Regions from separate parts of the Priestia sp. SRI_019 genome, predicted to be linked through region 3. Evidence: riboswitches for the same ligand, from Rfam matches in the RefSeq annotation. Region 3 holds a riboswitch; each other region holds the start of a gene.
What was found. Region 3 has a riboswitch for ZMP and ZTP ahead of AC2YJL_RS24465 (phosphoribosylaminoimidazolecarboxamide formyltransferase). Riboswitches for the same ligand answer to the same signal wherever they lie in the genome.
Positions count from the first base shown of each region.

Region 1 (3,284 bases), on a different contig from region 3:
CTGTAGAAGAATAGAATAAAAGCAGGTCTTTTAATACGTCTTTGTTGCTGCCAAAGTCACTGTAAACGCCGTATTTTAGCTGGCGGCCAAATGATTCATAAAACTTCTCGTACTTTTCACGTTCGTTTTTAAGCAAACTTTTTAATTCATTTTTGATTTTCTTGCCGATGTTTTTGGCAATCAGCTGAAGCTGGCGATCTTGCTGTAAAATTTCACGCGAAATATTAAGAGATAAATCTTCAGAATCTACCATACCTTTCACGAAGCTAAAGTAGTCTGGAAGAAGATCTGCGCATTTATTCATAATTAATACGCCGTTTGAATACAGTTCAAGTCCTTTTTCAAATTCTTTTGAGTAGTAATCAAACGGACTATTTTCTGGAATAAATAAAATAGCATTGTAGCGAATCGTTCCATCCACATTAATGTGAAGGTGAGTGAGCGGTTTATCAAACCCGTAGCGCTTTTCTGAATAAAACTGCTCATAGTCTTCTGAAGTCAATTCATTTTTGTTTTTCTTCCAGATCGGTACCATACTGTTGATAACTTGCTCTTCTGTATAATCTTCTAGCTCGTTATCAGAACCTTCTTTAGGACGTTTTTCCGTTATGTCCATTTTAATCGGGTAGCGGATAAAGTCTGAATATTTTTTAATGATCTCTTTTAAACGATACTCTTCTAGATACTCATCATATGTTTCATCTTCTGTATTTTCTTTGATTTTTAAAATGATTTGAGTTCCAACCGTTTCTTTTTCGCAAGGTTCAATTGTATAACCATCAGCACCAGTAGATTCCCATTTATAGGCTTCATTGCTGCCTAACGCTTTACTAATCACCGTTACGACATCTGCCACCATAAACGCTGCGTAAAACCCAACGCCGAATTGGCCAATAATCGTGTGTCCGTCCTTTGTTTCATTTTCATTTTTAAACGCAAGGGAACCGCTTCGCGCAATTGTGCCCAAGCTGCTTTCAAGCTCTTCTTGCGTCATGCCAATCCCAGTATCCGTAATGGTTAAGGTACGGTTAGTTTTATGTGGTGTTACTTTTATGTAATAGCTTTCTTTGTTAAAACGCAAGGAGTCGTCTGTTAAGGCTTTGTAATAAATTTTATCGATTGCATCGCTTGAATTTGATAGAAGTTCTCTCAAAAATACTTCTTTTTGAGAATAGATGGAATTAATCATCATCTCTAATAATCGCTTTGATTCGGCTTTGAATTCTTTTTTTGACATAAGAAGTTCTCCTTTCCAAATAGGGCTTATAAAATAATTAGCACTTGAGTGGATAGAGTGCTAATCACTCTTTTTATTTAACATGTATTAGGATATTTGTCAATATATTAGGAGATTCACTAAAGAGATTTAAAATTAGACTGAAAAAAGCAAACTTTTAAAAAAAGGTTGAACGTTCTGAAAGAGTTTGCTAGAATATACTTAATTTCAAAGACTATATGTGACTGGCGAAACGCGGATAACCGTGAGGAAGCATATAGTGACGTAGCCGTTCGCCTGGGCAGAGGTAAGGGATTAATACATATCTCTTACCTCTTTCTGTTTAGGGGGAGAGGATATAGAAGTTATCAGACATGTAGGCTAAAAAACCAGACTTTTAAAAAAATTAAAAATGAAGTTCCTTTATCCAAAGGTAAAAACATGTAAAATTACGATGATAATCAGAGGAGAGTACAAAATGAGCACATTAACATTAGAAAAAGTACAAACAATCAAAACATTAAACAACATTGCACAAAAAGGTCTAAATGTTTTTAATCAAGAAGGTTATCAAATTGACAACGACAGCGAAAATCCAGATGCGATTGTCGTGCGTAGCTTTAACATGCACAGCATGGCATTTGACCAAAATTTAAAAGCTATTGCACGAGCTGGAGCAGGAGTTAATAATATACCGGTGGACGCTTGCACGGAGCAAGGTATCGTTGTATTTAATACGCCAGGAGCTAATGCAAACGCAGTAAAAGAAATGGTTTTAACTACAATTATGGCTTCTTCTCGTAACTTATTTGCTGGAGTTGAATGGACAAAAGGATTAGACGGCCAAGGTGATCAAATTCCTAAGTTAGTTGAAGCAGGTAAAAAACAGTTTGTTGGAAAAGAAATCAAAGGTAAAACATTAGGCGTTATTGGTTTAGGTGCAATTGGTGCTCTTGTAGCAAACGACGCGCTTGATTTAGATATGGACGTAATTGGTTTTGATCCATTCATTTCTGTTAATACAGCTTGGAATTTGTCTCGCAACGTACAGCGTGCAATGTCTCTAGAAGAACTATTTGCAGCATCTGACTATATTACGGTTCACGTTCCATTAACGGACGACACAAAAGGTGTTTTCAATAAAGAAACGTTTAGCATCATGAAACCTGATGTTCATATTTTGAACTTCTCACGCGGTGAGCTTGTAAACGAAGAAGATATGAAAGCTGCTCTTGAAAGTGGAAAAGTTGGACGATACATTACAGATTTCCCAAATCAAAATGTCTTGAACATGAAAAATGTTGTACCAATTCCTCATTTAGGGGCATCAACTCAAGAATCAGAAGAAAACTGTGCGGTAATGGCAGCACGTCAAGTGAAAAATTTCTTAGAAACTGGAAACGTTAAAAACTCAGTGAACTTCCCGAATGCATCTCTTCCTTACACTGGGAAAAAACGCGTAGCTGCTTTCCATCACAACGTTCCGAATATGGTAGGACAACTTACGCAAGTATTCTCAAACTACAATTTAAACATCGCAGATATGGTGAACAGAAGCCGCGGTGAATATGCGTATACAATGATCGATATTGACAATCAAGTAAGTGACGAGATTGTGCCTGAGCTAGAAGAAAAAATTGGTCAAATTGAAGGAATTATTACAAGTCGTATTATCTAATTCGGTTACCCTCATATTTTAGTGTTGCAGCCCTAACTTAGAAAAGTTAGGGCTGTTTTTACATAGTGTTTATCTTCATATCATTTCCTTCATTCCCATAGCATATAGAAATACCTTTAAAGAGGTGAGCGTTTTGTCAGGAGAACTGATAGGAATTTTGATAGGGTCACTCATCGCGCTGGCAGGAACATTCATTACGTCTGTCGTAGCCGTAGTGATGTCGAAAGAGCAATACAAGCAAGAGCTTCGGAAAGCATTTATCCAAAAGAAAGTTGATGCTTATACCCATGTGTGTCAAGTTATTCTAGCAATAAAAAATGATTTACTGACAATAACCGTTTCTTCAGCCGGCTTAAACTGGACGGCTCAATCTATTAACAAACTAGCAGA
Region 1 is NZ_JBYCZN010000002.1:363,995-367,278, reverse strand. It holds gene htpG (molecular chaperone HtpG) at 1-1,237, opposite strand, end outside; ZMP/ZTP riboswitch at 1,448-1,526, shown strand; gene AC2YJL_RS12185 (phosphoglycerate dehydrogenase) at 1,695-2,894, shown strand; gene AC2YJL_RS12180 (hypothetical protein) at 3,028-3,284, shown strand, end outside.
Region 1: linked by a shared signal. The riboswitch ahead of AC2YJL_RS12185 (phosphoglycerate dehydrogenase) and the one ahead of AC2YJL_RS24465 (phosphoribosylaminoimidazolecarboxamide formyltransferase) in region 3 are both predicted to bind ZMP and ZTP.

Region 2 (3,284 bases), on a different contig from region 3:
ATCACTATCTACTAAAATGTAAGAAGCGCTGTCAATAGATACTTCAATCGCCTTATTTTTAGCCGAAGTGGACCCTCCCGTTTCCTTAGAACTGTTGCAAGCCGCTAATACTAGCATAAGTACAAAAGCTAAAGCCAAAACATTCATTTTTTTCACAGCTGCCTAATCCCCTTTATTTTGTTTTTTTAGAACTTTATCCCAAATAAAGGTTCCCTCTGTATAAATACTTAAACCTTAAAATCTATATTTTTTACAATATTTTGATAAAAACTAAGTCTAAACTCTCCACTCACCTAAATAAAAAAACACGAGCACGGGCTCGTATTTTTTTATTTAGATTTAAAATTTTCTTGATTGATTTGTTCAGCTTCTTTCATATATCGGTTAGCTTTGCCACTTTTAATTCCCCAGTAATAAAAAGCTAATGATACGCAAGCAATCACTAGCATATCCCATCCGAAAGGCAAAATATTTTTGCCTCCGAATTTTTCGCTTCCTATGTAGGAAATAAAAATCATGCACGCTAAATAGATAAGCATCCAAGCCCCGGTTAAAAATTCTTTTTTAAAGCCCACCCATTTATTTTTCGCTTGGTAATAAAAATAAACAGGCAGGCCAATTGCCATAATAAAGATCACTTCACCTGTAAGTGGCCACCTTGCCCAGTAAAGCGTCAAGGAAGCAAAAACGAAGCCGCATGGCGCAATAACTGATGCCCCTTTTAAATAAAATGGACGGTAAAAGTGTGAAGCCGTTTTTCTTAATGTTATAAGCGCTACAGGACCCATAATATAAGAGATAAGCGTCGCTACTGAGATCACTTCTGCTAAGACACCCCATCCTCTAAATAAAAAGAGAAACAAAAAGCAAGCTGCTAAATTTAGCCACATAGCTGAGCGCGGGACATTGTAAAGTGGATGAAGAGTACCAAATATCTTTGGCAAATATCCATTTTGCTGCATCCCGTATAACATTCTAGAAGTAGTTGCCGTATATGTAGCACCTGTGCCGGAAGGAGAAACAAATGCGTCTGCGTATAACACAATTGTTAGCCAGTTAATTCCAAGCGCAATCGCTAAATCAGCAAAAGGAGAATTAAAATTCAAATGATTCCATCCATCAGCAATTGATGACGGACTTACTGCTCCGATAAAAACAATTTGCAATATAATGTATACAATTCCTGCAATAAAAATTGAACCAATTACAGCTACCGGAATCGATTTATTAGGTGATTTTGCTTCTCCTGCCATATTTACAGGACTTTGAAACCCATTAAATGCAAACACAATACCTGATGTTGCCACTGCCGTTAAAACACTGGCCCACCCATAAGGGGCAACCCCATGCTCACTTGAAAAGTTTCCACTATGAAAACCAGCAAAAAATAAAGCCCCTGCCGTTAAACCAGGAATAATTAATTTAACAATCGTAATAAATGAGTTTGCTTTAGCAAAGAGATTTACCGTCCAATAGTTCATAAAAAAGTAAACGAATAATAACAAAGACGCAACTGCCAACCCCTTGGACGTCAAAATTCCATTATCTACTAATTCGTGAGTCCAGCGAGCCCATTTCCACGGCCAAGTACTCATATATTGCACAGATGCAATAGCCTCCACTGTTATCGTTGAAGCGATTGAAATCCAGTTAGCCCAAGCAGCCAAAAAACCAATAAATGATCCGTGTGAATACTGAGGATATTTAACCATCCCCCCTGCTTGTGGAAACATCGCGCCCAGTTCAGCATATGATAGAGCAATGGTCAAAATAACCACCATTCCAATAACCCATGAAAAAATAGCCGCGGGTCCCGCAATTTGAGCTGCTTTCCATGCTCCAAACAGCCACCCTGAACCGATAATCGAACCTATGCCTGTCATGGTTAAAGCAAATGTTCCCATCTTCCTTTGCATATTGCTCATCCAAATCTACTCCTCTTCCCTAGGAAAATAAAAAAACACTTGCGAAAATTTCTCAAGTGTTTGCCCAGGCGCGCGGCTTATACGCTATATGCTCCCCCATGGTCATCCATGTTGCGCCAGTCACATATAGGAATATATTTTTTATCAGTATATAACATTCATTTCTATTACTCAATACACAAAAATGTTTACATTACTTTTATAAAGATAATAAATTATTCGTAAAATTCCGAATAAAACTTCTAAAAACCTCTTTTTAATTACAAAAATAACTAAAATCCTATCTTTTCTTGTTGTTTGATTCTTTTACTCCACGAGTAGATTACCTTCTAAAGATTATACTAATATATAGTATTCATTTACATAATAAGAATTAGCAGCTATATATCCATAGAATTCTTGCACTAGACCCTTTACTTATATACAATATGAAGAAAAGATACTAAAGTGAACTGTCCACCACTTAGCTACGCTTGAAGTGGGAGACTTCTTTTAGGAAAACGTTAAAACCTACATATCATGCACTTCGCAACAAATGAAGTACTTCGAGCAAACTTCTCTGTTTACGCAAGCAAAAAACAGGGAAAATTACGAAAAAAGATTGTTAGAGGGATGCTTATGAATTATGCAAATGTAAAAGTTCTTTATTTTGATGACGACGGAACCATTCCAAATCACCCTCGTCTTCCAGTTTTATTGTATGAACACGTATTTATTAGTAAGAAAGAGAAAGTGGAGAGCATTTTTAATTCTCACAACTGGAAAAACAGCTGGGTAGGTGGCATACATGATTTTCACCATTACCACAGCAATTCCCATGAAGCACTAGGCGTAATTAGCGGATCTGCACGTTTAAAACTAGGTGGACATATGGGGGAAAATATCGTGGTGCACGCTGGCGATGTGCTCGTACTTCCTGCAGGAACAGGGCATATGCGTCTGCAGTCAACTGCTGATTTTAAAGTGGTTGGAGCTTATCCAGAGGGCATGGATTACAATTTACGAACAGGAAAACAAACTGATCGCCCTCACGTATTTGATGAAATTGCACAAGTACCTATTCCTACAACAGATCCTGTTTATGGCGACAAAGGACCATTGACAGAGTGGTGGAACTAGACAAGCACTTATTGTCTAGTTTTTTTATTTGCTCTGTTTTATTCTTTCCATGAATCTCTATTTGAACATACAAATTCTTTTCTTATGATGCAATAGCAATATACTTTATCTCAGCGAAATAACAAAAACTTCCCGGTCAAAACTAAATTTCTTCTTTTTCGTGCTTTTTTTGCTTCAAGAGCAGCTTCGCTTAGATTATTCCCCTTTTTTTCTTTCATAATCATTTCAAATATACTCTCA
Region 2 is NZ_JBYCZN010000003.1:194,641-197,924, reverse strand. It holds gene AC2YJL_RS19330 (DUF5105 domain-containing protein) at 1-147, opposite strand, end outside; gene aimA (glutamate/serine transporter AimA) at 330-1,925, opposite strand; ZMP/ZTP riboswitch at 1,981-2,059, opposite strand; gene AC2YJL_RS19320 (cupin domain-containing protein) at 2,445-3,044, shown strand.
Region 2: linked by a shared signal. The riboswitch ahead of aimA (glutamate/serine transporter AimA) and the one ahead of AC2YJL_RS24465 (phosphoribosylaminoimidazolecarboxamide formyltransferase) in region 3 are both predicted to bind ZMP and ZTP.

Region 3 (3,284 bases):
GAGGATATTCAAGAATTTTTAAAGGATGGATGTCTCCTAGAAAATATTGGTTCTTCTGCCATTCAATTAAAAAAAATTCAAACGAGGGCAGATATTTTAAACAAACATTTACTTCTTCTAGAAAAACAAAAACAAGAGATTGAAACAGTTATGAACGTAACAAAAGAGAAATTAGGGACGTATGAAACAATGATTGGAGACTTGAAAAATGAAAAGTAGAATATACCTTATGTTGATAGGTTTCGCTATATTTACAGGTGCTACATTCAACCTGGCTAAGTATGCTGTTCAGTATTTCTCCCCTGCAAGTGCTGCGGCATGGCGATTTGGCATTGCTGCACTCGTTATGGTTCTTATATTAGGATTACAGAAACAAATAAAGTCAAAAACTATTAAGGTTCATTGGAAAATGTATATCTTACTTGGCATCATAGGGATTTTTGGGTTCAATGCTTTTTTCTTTTTAGGAATGCAATATACGTCTCCTTTAAACGGGGCTCTCATCATGGGAACTAACCCTTTGGTAACTGCAATTTTTGCTTATTTTATTTTAAAGAATTCTATTACAAAACAACAGATGGTAGGTATCTCTTTTGCTTTAGTAGGTGTTATTCTTGTCCTTACGCAAGGTTCGTTAGAAATTATTCAAACATTATCCATTTCTAAAGGTGATTTACTTATCTTAGCAGGGAATCTATGTTGGGCTTTATATGGTGTATTAGGAAGAAAATATTTGAATGGTAGTTCTTCGATGGAGACCACTACTTATACAATGATTGTTGGTTCTCTTTGTCTTTTAATCTTAGGAGCTTTTTCACCAAGCCCTCAGCCCTTGTCTCACGTTACGTGGTCAGCTTGGGGAGCTATTCTCTTTATGGCTCTATTTACAAGTGTATTAGGCTATTTGTGGTGGAATAAAGGAATGGCTACGATTGGTGCAAGTAATACGTCTTTATTTTTTAATTTAGTTCCAGTCGTCACCATGATGCTTTCTATTTTAACGGGTGCCCTTATTACATTACCTCAAGTGATAGGTACGTGTTTAGTTATTGTAGGTGTTTTAACAGCTTCTGGCTTTTTACGCTTACGAAAAAAACAAAAGATTTCAGCCTCAGTATAAGAATAAATTGGTAAAGTCTATATAGAAAATATATAGACTTTATTACTACCGGTAATACCTGTTGTGTAAATTAGATTTGTATATGATATATAATTAAAAAAGAAAAATTTGGATAAAGGTATTGTTAAAATTATTTTTATTATGTAAAATTTTCTTATAAAACAGACTATGTGTTACTGGCGTAAACATGGAGGACCATGAGGAAGCACATAGATAACGGCCGTACGCCTGGGCAAAGTATTTGAACATGAGTTCAAATACTTTTTTTATTTAGAAAGGAGATTTTTAAGTGAAAGAAATTTGTTTACGATATGGGATGAATCCAAATCAAAGTAAAGCTAACGTTCAGAATGCTGAGAACACGCCTATTAAAATCTTAAATGGAGAGGCGAGTTATATTAACTTCCTAGATGCATTAAATGCTTTTCAACTGGTCCGAGAGCTTCGACAGGCGACTGGTCAACCTGCAGCTGCATCTTTTAAACACGTAAGTCCAGCAGGTGCAGCTGTGTACTCTCCACTAAATGAGACACTTACTGGATCCTATTTTGTTGAAGGCCTAGGCCTGTCTCCTTTAGCGATTGCTTATGCAAGAGCGCGTGGGACAGATAGGATGTCATCGTTTGGAGATTGTGCTGCTTTTAGTGATGAAGTGGATATAACTGTAGCTACTCTCCTCAAAACAGAGGTTTCTGATATGATTGTTGCACCAAGCTACACTCAAGAAGCATTAGAGGCTTTGAAACAGAAAAAGAAAGGAAAATATCTAATTTTAGAGATTGATTCAAACTATGTGCCTGACCCAATTGAAAAAAGAATGGTATTTGGAATTACTCTAGAACAACAAAGAAATGATGTACAGATTGGGAAAGAAGTTTTTAATCGTATTGTTACTACTCAATGTAATATTCCTAAAAATGCAAAGAGAGATCTTCTTGTTGCTCTTATTACATTAAAATATACACAATCAAACTCCATTTGTTTCGCATTAGATGGCCAAACAATTGGAATTGGTGCTGGACAGCAGTCCCGTATTCATTGTACGAGGTTGGCTGCTGAAAAAGCTGATAAATGGTGGCTAAGACAACATCCAAGGGCCCTTAACATGAAGTTCAGAGAAGGCATTTCTCGTGTAGAAGTGAATAATGCAATTGATGGATGGCTTAATGATGATATTACTGAGGTAGAAAATGAGCACTGGAAACAATGTTTTGAGGAGGTCCCTGCTAGGCTAAGTAAGAGTGAAAAACGAGAATGGCTAAAAAGGTTAAAAGGCGTTTCCTATGCATCCGACGCTTTTTTACCTTTCCGTGATAATATCGATCGTGCGGCTCAAAGTGGCGTTAAATATGTGGTTCAAACAGGTAATTCTTTACGAGATGAACAAGTTACACAGGCAGCAAATGAATACGGGATGATCATGGCACATTCAGGTATACGTGTATTCCATCATTGAGCTATGAATTAAATATAATTAGTCCAAAAGAGCCAAGACTTATAAAGGGACTGGCTCTTTTAAACTGTTTTCGATACATATGATTATGGTAACTACCTTTTATATCATATACATATAATTATCTTTCTTATGAAACGAGGTTATTATGAGTGTCTTTAATTTAATTCAGCTAATTTTTTCAAACGTTCTTTGTCTCTAATAATGTAGCCTCGTGACTGCTTTTCAATAGTATTTGATTTACATAGTTGGGCTAGTACATGGAGTAGATGGCGATATGATACACCCAGGTATTCGCATACTTCAGTATGTTTTTCTTTATAAAAGTTATCATCAGCCGACAACATTATAAAAGCAGCAAGACGGTTCTCAAGTGGATAGGCCTGATTTTGTGTATACTTTGCTGAAATTCTAGTTGCTTTCTCGCTTAAAAAACTGCATAAATATCTGAGAAATATAACATCTGTTAAGAGCTTATTTTTACAGGTATCAATAGGAATAGCCAAACAAATGGTTTTTGTGATAGTTTGTATGGCTTTAGCATATCGTTGTGAATTTAATAGTTCCACTTCCCCCATAAATGTTGGAGCTTGTAAAAAATTAATCAAGGACACTTTCCCATTTTCGTGTGTAACATAGAGTTTTGCCTTACCTTCAACAAGATAATAAATATATTGAGGATAGGATCCTTCCTTATAAATAAATTCACCA
Region 3 is NZ_JBYCZN010000007.1:34,442-37,725, reverse strand. It holds gene AC2YJL_RS24475 (MerR family transcriptional regulator) at 1-219, shown strand, start outside; gene AC2YJL_RS24470 (DMT family transporter) at 209-1,120, shown strand; ZMP/ZTP riboswitch at 1,283-1,361, shown strand; gene AC2YJL_RS24465 (phosphoribosylaminoimidazolecarboxamide formyltransferase) at 1,410-2,576, shown strand; gene yeiL (transcriptional regulator YeiL) at 2,732-3,284, opposite strand, start outside.